Regions from separate parts of the Bacillus sp. DTU_2020_1000418_1_SI_GHA_SEK_038 genome, predicted to be linked through region 2. Evidence: riboswitches for the same ligand, from Rfam matches in the RefSeq annotation. Region 2 holds a riboswitch; each other region holds the start of a gene.

Region 1 (5,073 bases), 1.5 Mb from region 2:
ATATTGATAGTATATTATTTTTCGATTAGTCTGTCAAAACAATATTTTTGAAATAGTATTTTTTTAGGAATAATCTAGTACACTTCTTAATATAAGAGTATTTTCACGTTTAAAAAGGAACTTACATGAAAATTTTATTAGTGAAAAAAAGACCTTCCCGTATTCGGAAAGGTCAAAATAAATATTATTCAAATTACAACGCAAGGTTTTTCTGTTTTTTCCCAGCAACTATTATCACTATTAATAGCATGAAAGCTACTGCCAATAGAGCAAGTAAAGAGCTGCCTGTAAAACCTAATATTAAATAGCCTACAGCTGAGATAGCTGCGCTAATTAGAGCATAAGGCAGCTGTGTCATGACGTGATCAATGTGATTGCAGCCAGCACCAGTTGAAGAGAGTATTGTTGTATCGGAAATAGGTGAACAATGGTCGCCAAAAACAGCTCCAGCTAAAACGGCTGCCATAGCTGGCAATAAAAGATTGATGTCTGTTGCTGCAGCAATATGGCCAGCAATCGGGAGCAATATACCAAAAGAGCCCCATGATGTTCCAGTACTGAATGCCATAATGCCTGCTAATATAAATAAAATAAACGGCAATAAGGCAATATTCATGTTGGAGTTTTCAACGATGTTAGCCATATATAGTCCTGTTTCCAATCGTCCGATTAAATCTGATATGGTCCAGGCAAACAATAGAATATAAACCGCCGGCAGCATCGATTTCATGCCAGATAGAAGTCCTTTGCCTAAAATGCCGCCATCTACCCCTTTTAAAACAAAGGCTTGGCGGAAAAACATCGCCATAGTTACAAATAAACCTAAAAGCCCGCCGATCATAAGGGACTTCGAAACATCTGTGTTTTCAAAAATCTTGATAATAGTTGCTGTCCCTTCTGTAGCTTCATACCCCGTCCAAAACATCATTCCAACAGTGCCCAATATTAACGTTATAATTGGCCATAGTAAATCACCGACAGTTCCCTTTGTGCTTGTTGGGAGATCATCTTTTAATTCTCCAGCAAGCGGTTTATCCGGGTCATAGACTAAACCCTCTTTCACGGCGCGAATCTCATGAATTCTCATTGGACCAATTTCGAAATTTCTTAAGGCTACAATGAATACCATTGCTAACGTGGTCCAAACATAGAGATTCATTGGAATCATTTGCAGAAAAGCCGAAAAGGCTGAGTACTCTGTTACATGATTCGCTGTTAAAATAGTTCCGATTAGCGTAATAATATAAGCCCCCCAGCTCGAAACTGGTGAAACGACACAAACAGGGGCAGAGGTTGAGTCAATTAAATAGGCAAGCTTTGCCCGGGATACTTGTTGCCTATCTGTAATAGGCCGGGATATTTGCCCAACAGCCAGTGCGTTAAAATAATCATCAATAAAAATAATAATACCTAAAACTGCCCCGACAATTTGCGCACCTGCACGAGTTTTCACCCGTTTCATAGCCCATTCTCCAAATGCACGGCTTCCGCCAGTTATAGAAATAAAAGCTGTGATCATTCCCAAAATGAGCAGGAACATAATGATATATACATTCCATGTATTTAGCTTTCCATCTGCAACGAAAATCCCCTTAACAGAATCATAAATAATTGCTAAGGTGTTTGTAATGCGAAACTCACCTAATATAAAAGCTGCTGATACTATCCCCACTCCTAATGAAAGCAATACCCGTCTAGTCATAATAACCATAACGATAGCCAGCAGCGGGGGTATCAGTGAAAAAACTGTGTTCTCCACAATGTTTTTCCTCCTTATTTTTTGTGGGAGGGAATCATGAAAGGTGATAGAGCCAAATAAAAAAGAGTAACGATAGAGAAAAGTCTACCATTACTCATCATAAGCAATTAGTTTCTCCATCACGATCTGTAGCTCCCCAATATGAAGGCTGTTTCAGTTTACGAATACTTTTCCCTCATAATGACAGTGTTACTCTTGTTCAAAGTAACCCCAGCAAAATAATGGTTGACACCATTTATTTTACTTCGGCAAAATTCCCTTTTAACTGTAGTCATCGTTGTCATCCTCATACAGTCTACTCTTGAATTTGGCACCTCTACCTCACCGGACTTGATAAGGTTTATTTGAATGTCTCTACAAATATATCAAAATAGTAACTCTGTTTCAAGCTGATCATTTAAAAGCAGTATCACAGCTAATAATAATGACGTTTAACTCCTGCTTTAAATCAATATCATAAGGAATTACTTTTTCTCCATGATGCTCCATGATTCGAATATGGGGCCGGTCTCCTAAGCCAGTATTTTGTCCTGAAACAATTCCTTTTCTTCCATCATTTAAAACAACCGACAAACCAACTGGATAAATAGCAACCGCCAGTCGAAAAGCTTCTACCACTTTTTGATCAAATAATGATCCCGAACCAGCATAAAGAACTTCGAGTGCTTCACTTGGGAGCATCGCTTTTCTATAAACTCGATTAGAGGTGATTGCATCAAACACATCTGCTACAGCAATTATTTTTCCAAAATAATGAATGTCAGGTCCTAGCAAACCTCTAGGATAGCCTGTTCCATTCAGGCGTTCATGATGCTGATAGGCACAATGGGCTACTAAGAGGGGAATCGTATGCACTTTCCTCAAAATTTGGAATCCCTCATCTGCATGCTGTTTGATTGCCTCATACTCAATATCCGTCAGCTTTTCGGGCTTAAGCAAAATATCTAATGATACTTTTAGTTTGCCTATATCATGAAAAATAGCGCCAAGCCCTAGTATCTCAAGTTCTTTCGTTGAAAGTCTTAACTCCATACCGATTGCCAATGAATAAAGTGTTACATTCAGAGAATGGGTAAAAATATAATTATCGTATGTATATGCATCTGCTATTAAATTCAATAATTCCGATTTCTCTTTTATTTCAGTTAAAAGATACCGAATTATTTCAGAAAATCGCTTGGAAGCCTGTTCTACCACAAACGAATTGGTTATATCAAGATCATTTTGTATTTCCTGAAATGTAGAGCATATCGTTTGTATTGCTTCCCTGCGCATGGAATCCGAAAGTGTGCCCTCGTACTCTATATCCTCAGTTTCACTGTCTTTAATAAAAATATAAGTTATTCCCAAATCTTGAAGACGCTGTATCATTGAATCTTTTAAGATAATTCCTTTATTTAGCAATATTTGACCTTTTTCATTGTATATCGCTTTTGCAAGAATTGTTCCGGCGTCAACTGATGCTGTCCCGACTAGTCTCATGTAATACACCTTTTCGTTGCATAATTTACTATCATATTTTTGTTGGAAATTTATGTACTATTTTTTCTATGTTAAACTAAATTGTCGTTGGATTCATTGAACAAGCCTTGATGTACGGAGTAATCACCAGCGCAGAGAAATGAAGCCAATGACATTTACATTCTGGGTTGAGATTTTGCAAAATCATGAATTTATCTAGAATATTATTCTTGTTTTTGCGACATTTTTCCTATTATTTCTACATTAACCTTTTATCGAGGGAAATTTCAACTGACATAAGTCCTAAAATTTCTTTTGTAATTATTAATGAAGAAAATTGGACACTAATTTCGAAAATCGTGACTGTAGCTCTTATACAACAAAAACTAACATGATTAAATTTTACTCCCAACCCAGGCATGAAAATGTTTAAACCCCGTCCATACTGATAGATGACATAAGCAGGTTCAGTGCGTGTCTTTTTTTGGTGACCTCGATCCTGTAACAAAAACTGCTTGAATGAGTTTGGAGTTCAACCCTTTGTGAGCACCTGCAATCGGGTGACTACGGACAGAAAAATACTTATTGTCAAACTCGTTCCCTGTTTATGATCTTGTTTAAGAATAGGTGGTTATGATGGAAGTATTGTTGGAACGTTGTGCAGGTTTAGATGTTCATGCGGAAAGTATTGTTGTTTGTGTACTTAAAGGGAACGATGATAACGAGTTAACAACTGAGATTGAGACTTTCCCTACCTTTACAAAAGATTTATTTCGTCTCTTAAAATGGCTAGAAGAAAAACAAGTTACACACCTTGCGATGGAAAGTACAGGTGTTTATTGGAAGCCAGTGTTTAATATTCTGGAAGACTTTTTTGATATCACCTTAGCTAACGCCCAAAGGATTAAGAACGTCCCTGGTCGTAAGACCGATGTAAGTGATGCAGAATGGATAGCCAAGTTGTTAAGGGTAGGTTTGATAGAAAAAAGTTTTATTCCACCCTCAGACATACGTGAGCTTCGGGATCTTACTCGACTTCGAAAAAAGTGGATAGGACATATCACTTCTGAAAAGAACCGTATTCAAAAAACTTTTGAGAGTTCGAATATTAAGCTAAGTTCCGTCATCTCCGATGTCTTTGGAGTGTCTGGCCGAAAGTTGCTTGCACGTCTTCTAGAAAAAGGCTATATAGATGAGGAAGAAGTAGAATCCTCTATTCATGGACGGATGCAACACAAAAAACAAAGTATTTCCGATTCCTTATTTGGAACGATTAACAATCATCAACTTTTTTTAATCAGACAGTCTTGGAAGCATATTGAATACTTGGAGTCTCTGACCGATGAAATTGACCAAAAAATTGACCAGATACTTAAAAGCTACCAAGAGGAAGTAGCTATCCTAACGTCTATACCAGGTATAAGTAAAAATACCGCTTCGGTAATTATCGCAGAAATCGGGGTAGATATGCGCCAGTTTCCTTCATCTGAGCACCTTGCTTCTTGGGCAGGATTATCCCCAGGAAATCACGAGAGTGCAGGAAAGAGAAAGAGTACACGTACAACTAAAGGGAATCCTCATATTAAATCTGCTTTATGTGAAGCTGCTTGGGCTGCATCGAGAAGTAGAAATAAATGGTTCGCACTAAAATATTGGTCTACTGCAGCAAGAAGAGGAAAGAAAAAAGCACTCGTAGCCACAGGCCATCGAATGCTTCGTACGATTTACTCTATGTTAATCAACAAAGAGCTATATAAAGAACCGCTACAAACTAGTTAGTATAGCCAAGTCCACAATAATATATACGAGATACCTCTCCACAAGGTAGCTCAGCTTTCTTATTGTCAAATTTA
Region 2 (5,073 bases):
AGGAGGTCATAGCCATGTTTGATCGTCCGAAACGGCATTTCCGCCAATTTTCTTACTGTAGAAAACCGCCCATCCGCACCCACAACAACGGAGCTGTTAATGGTCACTTCCTGATCGTCATTTATGGCTTTTACTCCCGTAATACGGCCATTTTCATCTTTGATTAATTCAGTAACCTTCGTGCCCATCATGAGCTTGTAATTATGATATAGTTCGGATTCTCCGATCAGCACGCTTAATAAATTCCGCTGCGGGACATGGATTCCCACATGTTTATCTCCATCAGCAGGAGTAATCGTCTTAATCACTTGACCATGATGCCAATATTCGATTCGTTCCATTAGAAGAAGTCCTTCATTTTCAACCTTTTCATATAGGCCATATTTTTTTAAAATGGCTTCTCCATCCTTATTTAAATGTTCTCCTCGGAATTCTTTATCAATCCCGTCATGACGCTCGACAACAATCGTTGAAATATTATTCTTCGCCAGCAAATACCCTAATAGCGCTCCGCCAGGGCCAGCACCAACGATGCATACATCCGCTTCAAGATTCATGCTAACCCTCCATTTATCCCAAATTAAATCCCATTTCGTAATTCGTATATTTTAAAATAATGATCCTAAATTTCAGTTTTATAAGTTAGTTACTTTATGTAAGTAATTATATTTTTCAAAGGCACTTGTGTCAAGTGAATTTATGATGTAAGGTAATTATAATGATTATCGCAATATGTTATTATATAAATACAGGGGTGATGGACGATGAATAAATCTCTTGTTTGTCCTCGATTCGAGAATGCCATGAGTATCTTGAGTCAACGCTGGACTGGCCTCGTGATTTACCAGCTTCTAACAGGGACAAAACGTTTCTGTGCGTTAGAATCCTCAATTGGCATAAGCGGAAGAGTCCTTTCAGAACGACTGAAGGATCTTGAAAACCAAGGAATCGTCAAACGTGAAGTCTACCCGGAAACACCAGTGCGAATCGAGTATTCCTTAACTGAAAAAGGTCTAGCCTTGGAGCCAATTATGAAGGAAATAGAAAAATGGTCACAAACGTGGTTAGATGCAGAATCTGACGAATAAAAGCCGATTGTCCACGCTGACAACCGGCTTTCTGTTTTGTAGAAATACTCTCTCAAAGCATGACTTCTCTTTCTCATATCATTCAGCCAGTATAAAATGACACCGAAAATAGGCGTTCATAAAGTTAATTGGATACTTTATGAACGCCTTTCTTGTATTAAGCGTGGACCGTTGGAACCCTACTTGTTCCAATATCTGTACACTAGGTTTATTTTAATGTACGTTTCAAGAATTCTCTCGTACGTTCTTGCGTTGGGTGATTAAAGATTTGCTCTGGCGTTCCCTCCTCGGCAATAACCCCTTTATCCATAAATACGATACGATCTGAAACTTCCCGGGCAAACTCCATTTCATGCGTAACAATCAACATGGTAAGACCTGTTTCAGCGAGCTCCTTCATGACTTTAAGAACCTCTCCAACCATCTCCGGATCAAGGGCTGAAGTCGGTTCATCAAATAACATAACATCCGGCTCCATAGAAAGTGCTCGTGCAATGGCTACCCGCTGTTTTTGCCCTCCAGATAACTGCTTAGACTTTGCATTTACATATTGGTCCATGCCAACGACCTTTAAATATTTCATAGCAATTTTTTCCGCTTCTTCTTTTGAGCGCTTTAATACCTTCACCTGGCCGACAACACAATTGCTGAGAACAGTGTGATTATTAAAAAGATTAAATTGCTGAAAAACCATTCCAAGCTTTGTGCGGTAAGCATGAATATCATGTTTATCGTCTAAAATATTTTCACCATGATAAATAATTTGACCGCCGCTTGGCTTTTCTAAAAGATTTATACAACGAAGAAGAGTCGATTTACCGGAACCGGATGAACCAATAATACAAACAACTTCCCCTTTATTTACGGAAAAATCGATATCTTTTAATACTTCATGTGATCCAAAGGATTTGCTTAAATGCTGTACTTCAATTACTTTTTCCAAAAGTGCTCCTCCTTCGTTTTTGTCTAGCTTTAGCGCCTAGCCCCGACGTACAGGACGTACTAGTGTTGACAATGCGACAGGACAAGGAATGCATCGTCAGTGATACATCGCACGACCAAAAGCGTAGCTTTTGGTAGGACATCGCGCTTTTCTGATTACTAAGCTTTTGATTCAGTCATGCTGTAATTTTCCGGTCCATCTAATTTTCTTTCCCAGTAGCGCAGAATGAGTGTTACCGTAAAAGTCATGACGAAATACAGAACACACGCAACAAAGAATGGTTCAAAGTATTTGAAGCTGATTCCAGCCACTGTTTTTGTTTGGAAATACAGTTCTGTTACGCCAATGACGTTCAGTACGGATGTATCTTTAATATTAATTATAAATTGATTACCAGTTGCCGGTAAAATATTGCGAATGACTTGCGGCAATACGACATTGAGCATCGTTTGCACATGATTCATCCCAACCGCTTGAGCAGCTTCAAACTGTCCTCGATCGATTGAAATAACACCACCTCGAACAATTTCGGCCATATATGCCCCCGTATTAATCGATACGATCACGATTGCTGCAACTGTTACATTCATATCTATGCCAAATGCTAATGCAGAACCATAAAAAATAACCATGGCCTGTACAATCATCGGTGTTCCTCGGAAAAATTCTATATAAATAGAAAGAATGGCATTTACTGCTTTTAAAAATATTCGTTTGAATTTATTTTCAGGCACAGGAATTGTTCGTATGACTCCTGCCAATAACCCTATAATTCCTCCAATGACTGTACCAATTATGGAAACAAAGAGTGTCATCCCTGCTCCACGAAGGAACATCGGCCAGTTGTTTGAAATCATTGTTAAAATCCACTCTAAGCTCATACTTTCCCCCCTAATAGAAATGCGGAAGCTAGACAAAATCTAAATACCGGCTGCAATGGGATGCAGCCGGTATTCACTTCTACATTATTCTGCTGCTGGTTGATTTTTGACCGCAGTATCCATAATATTTTGGCGCTCTTCTTCAGAGATGCCTGCTAAAATTTCATTGATTTTCTCTGTTAAGTCACTGCCTTTAACTAGTCCAACTGCTACCGCTGTATCTGCCTCATCTGCTTCAAATCCATCTTCAAATTCTACCATTGCAAAGTTAGCATTAGCCGAAGAAGCACTGATTCCTTCAGGACGTTCTGAAACATATCCATCAATTATTCCTGATTCTAAAGCTACACGCATCGCAGGGAAATTATCCATAGCCGGCTTTTTCTGTACGCCTTCAATTTGGTCGATTACAGCGTAGTGAGATGTATTTAACTGACCAGTAATTTTGGCACCCTTAAAGTCTTGAATAGAAGTTGCCCCTTCAAAAGGACCACCCTTTTTAACAACCATTACAAAATGTGATGTATAATAGTTTTCTGAGAAATCAATTGTCTGTTTACGTTCTTCTGTCGGTGACATACCTGCAATAATGGCATCTAATTTGCCTGATTGTAAGGCTGGAACAAGGCCGTCCCATTCTGTTTTCACAATGACTAGTTCTTTTCCTAAGCCTTCAGCAATCTTTTTTGCAATTTCCACATCGTATCCGCCTGCATACTCTGCATTGCCATCGATTTTCACACCGCCATTGGAATCATCTATTTGTGTCCAGTTGAATGGTGCATATCCTGCTTCCATACCGACCTTAAAAGTTCCCTTAGAATCATCGCCTGCGCTGCCTGAGTCTTTTGCTTTTTCAGTATCACCGCTTGTACCACATCCTGCTAAAAGCAAAATCATAGATAAAGACATTACTAAAAATAATGATAATTTTTTCCTCATGATCATACTCCCCTTTTGCTATAATAGTTTAGTATATTTTTCCATTTAACTAGGTATGACTGCCACCTCTTAATAATGGCAATATTCCATTTATTTTGGTAATTCACAAAATAAAAAGAGACCTGGGATAAACTCAGGTCTCGTTACATTCGTTGCCCTTAAGTCCTCTTCTTTTCCCTAAATGAGATAGCACCCCTCAATAAACCGGGAAGTTTATTGAGACAGTCCTGCAGCTCTTAACTGCAGACCCAGCCGGTAATACTGAGAATATTACAAGCTTCGGCGAAATTTCCTTCTCTCTAGCATCATTGCTTCTCAAGCTCCACTAAAGACTATTAAATATCGCGCCTCTACCTCACTAGTAAAAGTGAGGCCTTATTAAATTGTTACATGTAGTCTACAATATACGATAAAATATGTCAAGTTACCTAGATTCATATGGAAGGAAACACCTATCCTTTATCATACAATCTTAAATCTCATAATAATCCTGGGAGTGATAGGCTCTAAATCCGCATGATTCATATAATCGTAACGCATGAGCGTTTTTCGCTTCCACCTCTAGGAAAATAGGAAAACCTGCCTTATGTTCCTTTAGGACAATATTTGTTAAGGCCTTCCGCCCAATTCCTTTTCCTTGAAACTCGGGAAGTACGGCAAAACCATAAATCCAAGCTTCACCACCAAGGTGAGAAACTCGAATTTTCCCTACCGCCTTTCCACTAGACAAAATTATATAATATTGGTCATCAACATATCTTTGAGTATTGTAGGCTCTCGCTTCCTCTTCTTCAAATCCAAAGCATTGAACCTCCAATTGAACTTCTAGTTCAAAATCGTCTGGAGTTGATAGTCTAAGAGTCACATCCTCGGATTTGTCCATCTCTGTTTCTTCCCACTTCATTTGATATTCCGAAAAAGAATACTTACATGGGATCCTTTCTAGAAAATCTTTTGCTGATTTTGAATTAGAAGGGGCATTTAAAAGAACCTTCCTATAGCCTTTTTCTTTTACTTCGTGAAGGGCTTCATGAAAAAGCCCAGTAAAGATTCCTTTTCGGCGGAAATCTGGATGAACCATTCCACATATTTCAACCTTATTTCCAAAGCCATATAGACCGATAAAACCTACTAATTTTTCATCCTCGTAATAGAAAAAATCCTCTCTATCTTTTCCTGTCCGAGTTTTCAGCATATCCCAATTGAGCTTAAGGTCAAA
Region 3 (5,073 bases), 850 kb from region 2:
TTAAAATAATAACTCCCTGCGTGGTCTTTTTCCCTACTGATGGATTGTTTGGAAAAATGGTGACTACCTTGACAGCTGTTTTTCCGATTGGCTCCATTGCACTGGGCATATAGAGGGCCGATGCATTTTTTTCGGGGAATTCTAAAACTGTCCTGTGCGGACTAAGAATTTTCCCTTCTATGTAATGCAGTAACGCCTGTTCCAAGTCCTGAATAGCATCCTTCATTGTATACATCGATCGTATTTGTTTTTCTGATAAAACTAGCAAAATCAATACCTTCTTTCTGAAAATAGGAACCATTTTCTTCGATCCCTTTTTTATTTTTCAAGCTGCTTCTGAATCCAATACCTCATTCCTCCGGCTACGCACCGTAGAAATCACTGTTTAATTGCATACTATATTACCTGTAAAATTAAGACTTAACAACATTATAGTATGACTATTTTTATATTTCAAAATATTATACTTGCGGCTAGAGTTTTTCTCCCCTTCCAAAAAAGCATATCTTCATCATTTTTCCACTCCAAAGGATATCTGGCTAAACGCTCCTTTACAGTCCTAATGATGGACATAAGGGTTTTGATTGGTCTCAGCTAATAACGCAACATAATGTTGATTGGTCTCAACAATCTCTACAACAATACTTTCCTACTAAAATAAATCTCCTAATATTTCTATTTACTTTTTAATTTTATCTTGTTATCATGATAACATGGTAACGTACTAAAGGATTATGACAAAAGGTGGTCTACTACTAATGAAACGATTTTCAGCTATTATTCTAGCAATATTAACTGTGTTTGCAATTTTAACAGGCTGTTCATCAAGTGCTGATACGAAAGACAACGAGATAATTATTGGGATTGATGATAAATTTGCTCCTATGGGCTTCCGAGATAAGGATAATAATCTTGTAGGATTTGATATCGATTATGCAAAAGCTGCAGTCGAAAAAATGGGGAAAGAAGTTAAATTCCAGCCAATTGATTGGAAGACAAAGGAATCTGAATTGAGCAGCGGACGAATTGACCTTATCTGGAATGGGTATACCATTACTGATAAGCGTAAAGAAATGGTTCTTTTCACAAAGCCTTATTTAGCGAATGCTCAGGTTATTGCAACGAAAGCAGATTCTGACATTAGCGCTTTAGCTGATTTAGATGGGAAGGTAATTGGCCTTCAAGGACTTTCCTCTGCATCTGATGCCTTAAATGCCAACCCGATTAAGGACAGCATCAAGTCTGTTTCTGAATACGCGGATAATGTCCTTGCCCTAAGTGATTTAAAGGCCGGCCGTGTGGATGCGGTTATCATTGATGAAGTCGTGATTGATTATTATATGGCCCAAGAAGAGGGTACATTTAAGGTCCTTGACGAATCATTAGCACCAGAGGAATACGGTGTAGGTGTGAAAAAAGGCAACGATGAATTATTAAAAGAACTGCAAAAAGCCCTTGATGAGTTAAGCGCAGACGGTACCGCTGCTGAAATCTCAGAAAAATGGTTCGGTGAAGACAAAGTTCTAAATTAATCGTACAAATTATAGAAGCAAACAGGGTTTCCCTCGGAAAGCCTGTTTTGTTTTTGGAGGAATTCTTTCATGATGGAATACATTCTGACAATTATTAAGCCCATGCTTGAAGGGGCTCAGATGACCATTCTTTTATTTATTATTGCCATCGTTGTGTCCATTCCATTAGGCTTTCTTTTGACTCTAGCTGTTAAAAGTTCGATCAAGCCGCTTTCATGGTTGGCACAAGGCTATATTTATGTGATGCGTGGAACCCCGCTCCTATTGCAATTATTATTTATTTGTTTCGGGCTTCCTTTAATACCTGTAATTGGGGAATATTTAGTGCTTGATCGTTTTGTAGCTGCCTGCTTGGGCTTTATCTTGAATTATGCTGCCTATTTCGCGGAAATTTTCCGTGGAGGCCTTTTGGCTATTGATAAGGGACAATATGAGGCTTCCCAGGTGCTTGGCTTAAGCAAATGGCAGACAACGACACGAATTGTCCTGCCGCAAATGTTCCGAATTGCGCTCCCTGCTGTTTCAAATGAATCGGTGACACTTGTTAAGGATACGGCATTGCTATATGCTGTCGCTGTACCGGAGCTTTTACACTTTGCCCAGACAGCTGTTAACCGCGACTTTACGATTGTGCCGTTTTTCATCGCCGGTATTATTTATTTAGGTATTACGCTTATTTTAACAGTGCTATTTAAATGGCTAGAACGGCGCTATAAATTTGAATAAGAAGGATTGATATTATGGCTATCATAGAAGTATCCAACCTAAAAAAATCATTCGGTCATTTAAATGTCCTAAAGCAAATTACATTTGATGTTCAAAAAAATGATGTTATCGCTGTCATTGGCCCATCCGGTTCTGGAAAAAGCACTATGCTTCGCAGTCTGATTCATCTTGAAAAAATTGATGATGGCAGCATTTGTATTGACGGTGATTATCTAGTGAAGAACGGCGTGTACTCCAAACCGCAGGAACTGAATCGGATTACTTCCAAAATGGGTATGGTTTTTCAGCACTTTAATCTATTTCCTCACCTAACGGTAAAAGAAAATTTAGAAATTGCTCCTAAGATGGTAAAAAAGGAAACGGCGGAATCCCTTCAGAAGCGCAGCATGGAAATTCTCGAGAAGATTGGGTTAGCTGATAAAGCAGGCGTGTATCCTGGAAACCTCTCAGGCGGACAAAAACAAAGGGTTGCTATTGCTAGAGCCTTAATGATGGAGCCTGAAATTCTTCTGTTTGATGAGCCTACGTCAGCTCTAGACCCTGAATTAACTGGTGAAGTGCTGCAAGTAATGAAAAAACTTGCTGAAGAGCAAATGACGATGATAGTCGTTACTCATGAAATGGGCTTTGCTAAAGAAGTCGCCAATCAAGTTCTGTTTATGGATAACGGAGAAATTGCGGAGTCCGGCCATCCGGATCAACTATTCTCCAACCCTCAATTTGATCGGACAAAAGCATTCTTGAATCGAGTGCTATAGTAAGCTTCTGGAAAAACATTTCTAAATATGTCTTGCAATTAAGGAAACTTTCAGTTAACATGGAATACAATTAAATAATTTCTTATTTCAAGAACTTTTTGAAGTGAGGATAGAGGCGCAAAGACCATCAGTACACAATCGGAGGATAATGAGACCCTATGATGATTGTCGAAAGGGGAATTTGCCGAAGTTTTAGGAATCTCATGTTCTTAAAGCTGGGCCTGTGTTGAATAAATACAGGACTGTCATATAGGAGAGACTATATGGAGGGCTATCGCACAAGAAACGGTGAATTTCCACACTATTGTTTCTATAGCAGCAGCGAGTCCCTCGTTGTTGCTTTTTTGCGTTTAGTTTTAAATAGGCCCTATCACCTCTACTTTTTAATAAGAAAAGCGGAAGCGCCTTGATCACCCCCGACAAGCATAAGACGATCTACACGGAAAGGTGTACTTTACCTTTCAGGGTAGATTGGCTTATGACCTCGAGGGGGTAGGCGCTGGAGCTAGACAGTTCTCAAACTCGAGAAAACTTAAACTTTCTTATCATTTTAAAAAAAGGGTGTGTGAAGTTATGAATTTTGGTCAAGTACTTACAGCAATGGTTACGCCATTTGATCATAACGGTGAGGTTGATTTTGAAGCGACAAAAAATTTAGTTAACTATTTAATCGAGAATGGGTCTGATGGGTTAGTTGTCGCAGGTACGACTGGTGAGTCGCCAACTTTAACAGAGGAAGAGAAAGTGGCTCTATTTAAGTTTGTTGTTGAGGCAGCTAACGGCAGAGTTCCTATCATAGCTGGTACAGGATCGAATAATACAAGAGCTTCCATTAGCCTGACTAGAAAGGCTGAGGAGGCTGGAGTGGATGGCATCATGCTTGTTGCTCCATACTATAACAAACCATCTCAAGAAGGCATGTATCAGCATTTTAAAGCGATTGCTGAAGCAACGTCTTTACCGATCATGCTATACAATATTCCGGGACGAAGCGTTGTGAATATGTCAGTTGAGACCATTGTAAGACTTTCAGAAATTCAAAATATCGTGGCCATTAAGGAAGCTAGCGGTGACTTAGACACTATGGCCCAAATCATCAGCGAGACGCCAGCTGACTTTACTCTATACAGCGGGGATGATGGCCTTACACTACCGGTCCTGGCTATTGGAGGAGCAGGGATTGTTTCTGTAGCTGCCCATATTATCGGGAACGAAATGCAAGACATGATTAATAGCTTTAAAAACGGTGAGCTTCAGAAAGCCGCAGCTGCCCATCGCGAGCTTCTTCCGGTTATGAATGCTTTATTTAATGCTCCAAATCCAACACCGGTAAAAGCTGCTCTTAATCTGCAAGGCATTCAGGTTGGCGGAGTCCGGCTTCCATTGGTTCCTTTAAATAATACGGAAATGACTGCATTGCAGGAAGTATTGCAAACACTTCAGCCAGTAAATGCTTGATCATTAGAAGAGCCCGCACCTTAGGTTAGGAGCGGGCTTCTGTTATTCCTTATCGGCTAACTTAACACAAACGTTATTTTTTCCGCTTTTTTTGGCCTCGTAAAGTCCGAGATCTGCATGATGGAATAGTTCTTGAAATGATCGTACTTTTCCGTCTAAGTTATCCGTAACCCCCATACTGGATGTTATGGATACACTGTTTCCTCCCATTTCAATCTTTACATTACCGATAATCCCCCTCATTTCTTCAGCCCTTTTCTTGCCACTTTCAAGTGAAGCGCCCCTTACCAATACGACAAATTCATCCCCGCCATAGCGGGCGAATAGCTCATTTTCCTTCATTGTTTTTGAACAAGCATTACTTACTTGCTTAATAACCTCATCACCAAAAAGGTGACCGTACTGATCATTAATGATTTTAAAATTATCGATGTCAAATAAGATACAGACAATATTTTCATCTTTGACAGATGCTTGTTCTAACCACTCTTTTGAGGTGGTTTCTAAATAGCTTCGATTAAAGATACCTGTTAAAAAATCGGTATTGGCTTTCCTTTTAAAATCAGACATACTATGTTTAATTTCAAGCTTTAAAGCCG
Region 4 (5,073 bases), 1.8 Mb from region 2:
CCATCATCATCAATAACGGCACCCAAGAATTCCCAGCCTTCGTATTTCGTTACAAGTCCTACAACCTCTTGACGACGAACTTGCTCATCCAATGCATATAAAAGCTGCTGCCCTGTTGTAGCTCCAGCAAACGCAGTACGGTGATGCTGTGTTCCACCAAAGCGGCGGAAATCGAGTAAACCTTCAGGTGTACGATTAAACATAACACCCATACGATCGAATAAGTGAATAATACCAGGTGCTGCTTCACACATTGCTTTAACTGGCGGCTGGTTCGCTAAAAAGTCTCCGCCGTAAATAGAGTCATCAAAGTGAATATATGGTGAATCTCCTTCACCCTTTGTATTTACAGCTCCGTTAATACCGCCTTGGGCACAAACAGAGTGAGAACGTTTAACCGGAACTAAGGAAAACAACTCAACCGGAGTCCCTGATTCTGCAACTTTAATTGTTGCCATTAAGCCGGCTAGACCGCCGCCGACAACGATTACTTTACCTTTAGCCATAGTGACTCACTCCCTATTACTTTGTAAAACTAAAGCATAATTTTTATCCGAACATTTTCTATTATTAATTAAACAAATGCTGTAATCGCACGAATACCTACAATTGATAATAAAATAAAGATAACAATTGTAGCGTATGTAGTTATTAATTGTGAACGAGGAGAAATTGTAATTCCCCAGCTTACACAGAAAGACCATAATCCATTAGAAAAGTGGAAAATTGTTGAAATAACGCCTACAATATAAAACCAGAACATAAATGGATTCGAAAGAATATTCTCCATCATTTGGAAATTAACATCTGCACCGAATGCAGCTTGTACACGAGTTTCCCATACATGCCATGCAATGAAAATAAGTGTAATAACGCCAGACACACGTTGCAGCATGAACATCCAGTTACGGAAAAATCCATATTTGCTTACATTATTTTTTGCTGTAAAAGCAATATAAAGCCCATAGATGGCATGAAATAATAAAGGCAAGAAAATAATAAATGTTTCTAAGATAATTCTAAACGGCAGACTCTCCATAAAACCTGCTGCCTTATTAAAAGACTCCTCTCCCCCTGTTGCAAAATGATTGACTACTAGATGCTGAACTAAAAATAGCCCTACTGGTATAACACCTAGTAATGAATGCAATCTGCGACTTAAAAACTCTCGATTACCCGCCATGATTTACCCCCCTAATTTTTTGCAAGATGTATGGTGTCGTTACTTCGTATATAAGAATTTTCACCAAAACATCAATTCGAAAATGGCATATCATTTTCTTACAATTATGTGACATGTCCATTTTACTCCCAACATCTTAGAGCGTCAAGGAAACGATTACATAAAATATTTTAAATATTAAAATCATAAAAATATATTAGTATTGTATATTTTTCCCTATTAATTATGTATTAACCATTATTATTAAGTGTTAACACTTTTGGTTTAATATATCAAAAAAGCATTAATCTTCCACTGCAAAACAGTCCGCTTTTTCGTCATTCTATATCTAAATTTCTTCTCATTTGTATATAATAGAAGAATAATAGAAAGAGGGGATTTAAGCTTGAATGAAACAGCTACAGAATTAAGACCAATTGAACAAAAAAACGAGTTCATTTCTGTCTTTGGATACGAACTTATTAGAGAAGTTCTTTTACACGACATATTAGGCGATGATACGCCTGAAATATTATATTGGGCTGGAAAAAGCCTTGCACGTAAATATCCACAAGAGTCAATATCTCACATGATTGATTTCTTCAAGCAGGCTTCATGGGGAAACCTAGTCCTAAAGAAAGAATCAAAAAGTGAAATGGAATTTGAGCTTTCTAGTTCTTTCATACAGGAGCGATGCAAAAAAAATAGCCGATGCACTTTTCAGCTCGAGGCAGGGTTTATTGCTCAACAAATTGAACTTCAATCTGAAGTCATTTGCGAAGCATATGAACATCCTAATAAAAGAAAAGGAAAAGTTCAGTTTACAATAAAATGGGATAAAAAGGACAAAACCGAATTTTAACTTTAAATAATGATAAAGAGGCTGTTCATTATGACAGCCTCTACTCTATTTTATGATTCAATTGGTATACCAGATAAATGAAAAGCCTCGTGAAGGGCCTCAACAGCCTGTACCATTTTTTCTTGTCCAATAACCGTTGAAACCTTAATTTCCGATGTACTCACCATCTTTACTTCGATGTCATTGGAGGCCAGCACTTCAAACATCTCTGCTGCTACCCCTGGGTTTGAAACCATTCCTGAACCAATAATTGAAACTTTGGCAAGTCCTGTCTCTGACTCAATTCGGCTATAGTTTAATTTCATCTTACAGTTTTCTAGAACCTTTATGGCGTCATCGAGATCTTGATTTTTAATCGAGAAGGATAGATTAGTTGATTGCTCTGCCAGTGTACTTTGAATAATAATATCAACATTTATATGATTTTTTGCTAATTCAGAGAAAACTGTCGATAAGCCAATTAAAGAATTCGGCAACCCAATAACAGTGACTCTTGTGATTTCATTCTCAAATGCAATTCCGCGTACAACTAGATTTTCCTCCATATTTACTTCCTCCTCAATAATAGTGCCCGCTTCTCTTTCACTGCTTGAACGAACCTCAATTGGAATATTAAAGTTTTTTGCAAATTCTACTGCCCTAGGATGCAAAACGCCAGCTCCTAAATGGGCAAGCTCAAGCATTTCATCATAGGATACCGCCGATAATTTTCTTGCGTCTTTAACATAGCGCGGGTCTGTCGTAAACACTCCAGTCACATCTGTATAAATATCGCATTTATCCGCTTTTAAAGCCGCGGCTATTGCGACTGCCGTAGTGTCTGACCCCCCACGCCCTAATGTTGAAATGGCTCCGTCTTCCGTAATTCCTTGGAACCCCGCAACTATAACAATCCTTCCTTGGTTAAGCTCACTCTTCAACCTTGAAGTATCAATATCCAATATTCTTGCATTTCCATGTACTGACTCTGTTTTGATTCCAGCCTGCCAGCCTGTTAAGGATACAGCAGGAAAGCCCTTTTCTGATAAAGCCATTGCTAATAAAGAAATCGTCACCTGTTCACCAGTAGTTAAAAGCATGTCCATTTCTCTTTTGCTTGGAGAGGAGGAAATTTCCTTTGCCAAACCGACAAGATGATCTGTAGATTTTCCCATTGCGGATACAACCACAATAACATCATTGCCCCTATTCTTTTCCTCGATTACACGATTGGCAACGTTTCGGATCTTTTCTACATTAGCAACAGAAGTTCCACCAAATTTTTGGATGATAAGTCCCATGTTTTCCCCTCTTTCTTATTTTGCAAATTATTGAATTAGCAGCTATCCTTCAATTGCCTTTATAAATTATGCAGAAAATGCCCGATTGATTGGATTTTTGCATAAAAAAAAGCAATGAGATCCTATCTCATTGCTGTGTTTATAAACGTATAAAAAAATACGATTTTACACAGTGAGATAGCTCTCCAAGACGGTTTTGTCTTGACAATCTTACATTTATTCAATGCAAGACCAGCGAAAAAAGTTATGAGACTTTGTCCACTTCGGCAAACATTCCCTTTCAAAGCTTTTCATTGAAGCTCATTCTTCTCCAAGCTTTTACTATTGAAGTTCGCACCTCTACCTTCACTTTAATACTATAAAGTGATATTAAATTTTCAGTAATTATAGCACGTTCAATTTCTTCTCACAATACTATTCCTGTAATTTTCTTTTTAATTCTTCCGCAATATTTGCAGGAATACCGATTTTTCTAAATTCCTCAATGCTAGCCTCTTTCATCTTTTTGACGGACCCAAAGGTTTTTAGCAGCTGTTTCTTGCGCTTTTCCCCAATCCCAGGGATTTCATCAAGCACTGACTGAAAGGCGTTTTTTCCTCTTAGCTGACGATGGAAGGTTATGGCGAAACGGTGGACTTCATCTTGAATTCTTTGCAGCAAATAGAACTCCTGACTGTTACGCCCAAGAGGAATCATTTCTAACGGATTCCCGTACAAGAGCTGTGAAGTTCTATGCTTCTCATCCTTAACTAGGCCAGAAATAGGAATATCAAGATTTAATTCATTTTCCAATACATCTCTTACTGCTTCAACATGCCCTTTTCCTCCATCAATAATGAGCAAATCTGGAAGGGGCAGGTTTTCTTTTAATACTCGAGAATATCTTCTACGTACTACCTCGCGCATAGAATCATAATCATCCGGACCCTGCACGGTTTTTATTTTATATTTACGATATTCTCTTTTCTCTGGCTTGCCATCAATAAAAACAACCATGGCAGATACTGGATCTGTTCCTTGAATATTTGAGTTATCGAAGGCTTCAATTCGATGAGGGGTATAGATCCCTAGCTGGTTCCCCAAATTTTCAACCGCTTTAATGGTTCGTTCTTCATCCTTTTCAATAAGGGAGAACTTTTCTTGAAGGGCAATTTTAGCATTTTTACAAGCTAATTGGACTAAATCCTTTTTCTGGCCTCGTTGCGGTTGGATTGTTTTTACTTCTATAAGCTCTTCAGCCATATTGGAATTAACCGTATTGGGCAGCAATATTTCCTTAGGCTTAAAATGATTAGCCTTTAAATAGAATTGACCTAGAAAAGTTAACATTTCTTCATCGGGCTCATTGTAAATTGGAAACATCGAAACATCCCGTTCGATTAATTTACCTTGTCTAATAAAGAAGACCTGAACACACATCCAGCCTTTGTCGACAGCGAACCCGAATACATCTCGATCTGTAAAGTCTGTAGTTGTAATCTTTTGCTTTTCCATCGTTGCTTCAATATGAGCAATTCTATCCCGAAACTCCTTTGCCTTTTCAAAGTCAAGTTCTTCGGCAGCGGCTGTCATTTTTTGTGTTAATTCAGCTTTTATTTCCTTGTAGCCTCCATTTAAGAAACGGGTGATCTCATCAACCATTGTTTTATATTCTTGCTCGCTTACTTCATTTACACAGGGAGCTAAACATTGTCCTAAATGATAGTAAAGGCAAACACGGTCAGGCAAGGTTGTACATTTTCTTAATGGATAAATTCGGTCAAGCAGCT

What was found. A riboswitch is a leader RNA that binds a small molecule or an ion and turns the genes downstream of it on or off. The one in region 2 is predicted to bind lysine.
Region 1: linked by a shared signal. The riboswitch ahead of RRV45_RS18485 (Na+/H+ antiporter NhaC family protein) and the one ahead of RRV45_RS03490 (transporter substrate-binding domain-containing protein) in region 2 are both predicted to bind lysine.
Region 3: linked by a shared signal. The riboswitch ahead of dapA (4-hydroxy-tetrahydrodipicolinate synthase) and the one ahead of RRV45_RS03490 (transporter substrate-binding domain-containing protein) in region 2 are both predicted to bind lysine.
Region 4: linked by a shared signal. The riboswitch ahead of RRV45_RS16620 (aspartate kinase) and the one ahead of RRV45_RS03490 (transporter substrate-binding domain-containing protein) in region 2 are both predicted to bind lysine.

What each region holds. Positions count from the first base shown of each region.
Region 1 is NZ_CP135435.1:3,694,956-3,700,028, forward strand. Features, by position in the region: gene RRV45_RS18485 (Na+/H+ antiporter NhaC family protein) at 194-1,759, opposite strand; lysine riboswitch at 1,881-2,086, opposite strand; gene RRV45_RS18490 (HD-GYP domain-containing protein) at 2,153-3,241, opposite strand; gene RRV45_RS18495 (IS110 family RNA-guided transposase) at 3,857-4,999, shown strand.
Region 2 is NZ_CP135435.1:678,663-683,735, reverse strand. Features, by position in the region: gene RRV45_RS03510 (FAD-dependent monooxygenase) at 1-557, opposite strand, end outside; gene RRV45_RS03505 (winged helix-turn-helix transcriptional regulator) at 765-1,088, shown strand; gene RRV45_RS03500 (amino acid ABC transporter ATP-binding protein) at 1,297-2,031, opposite strand; gene RRV45_RS03495 (amino acid ABC transporter permease) at 2,190-2,912, opposite strand; gene RRV45_RS03490 (transporter substrate-binding domain-containing protein) at 2,997-3,854, opposite strand; lysine riboswitch at 4,034-4,215, opposite strand; gene RRV45_RS03485 (GNAT family N-acetyltransferase) at 4,327-5,073, opposite strand, start outside.
Region 3 is NZ_CP135435.1:4,297,007-4,302,079, forward strand. Features, by position in the region: gene RRV45_RS21250 (ornithine cyclodeaminase family protein) at 1-268, opposite strand, end outside; gene RRV45_RS21255 (amino acid ABC transporter substrate-binding protein) at 759-1,532, shown strand; gene RRV45_RS21260 (amino acid ABC transporter permease) at 1,602-2,258, shown strand; gene RRV45_RS21265 (amino acid ABC transporter ATP-binding protein) at 2,273-3,016, shown strand; lysine riboswitch at 3,119-3,298, shown strand; gene dapA (4-hydroxy-tetrahydrodipicolinate synthase) at 3,590-4,474, shown strand; gene RRV45_RS21275 (tetratricopeptide repeat-containing diguanylate cyclase) at 4,517-5,073, opposite strand, start outside.
Region 4 is NZ_CP135435.1:3,313,831-3,318,903, forward strand. Features, by position in the region: gene sdhA (succinate dehydrogenase flavoprotein subunit) at 1-506, opposite strand, end outside; gene RRV45_RS16610 (succinate dehydrogenase cytochrome b558 subunit) at 575-1,183, opposite strand; gene RRV45_RS16615 (YslB family protein) at 1,569-2,024, shown strand; gene RRV45_RS16620 (aspartate kinase) at 2,075-3,304, opposite strand; lysine riboswitch at 3,475-3,654, opposite strand; gene uvrC (excinuclease ABC subunit UvrC) at 3,719-5,073, opposite strand, start outside.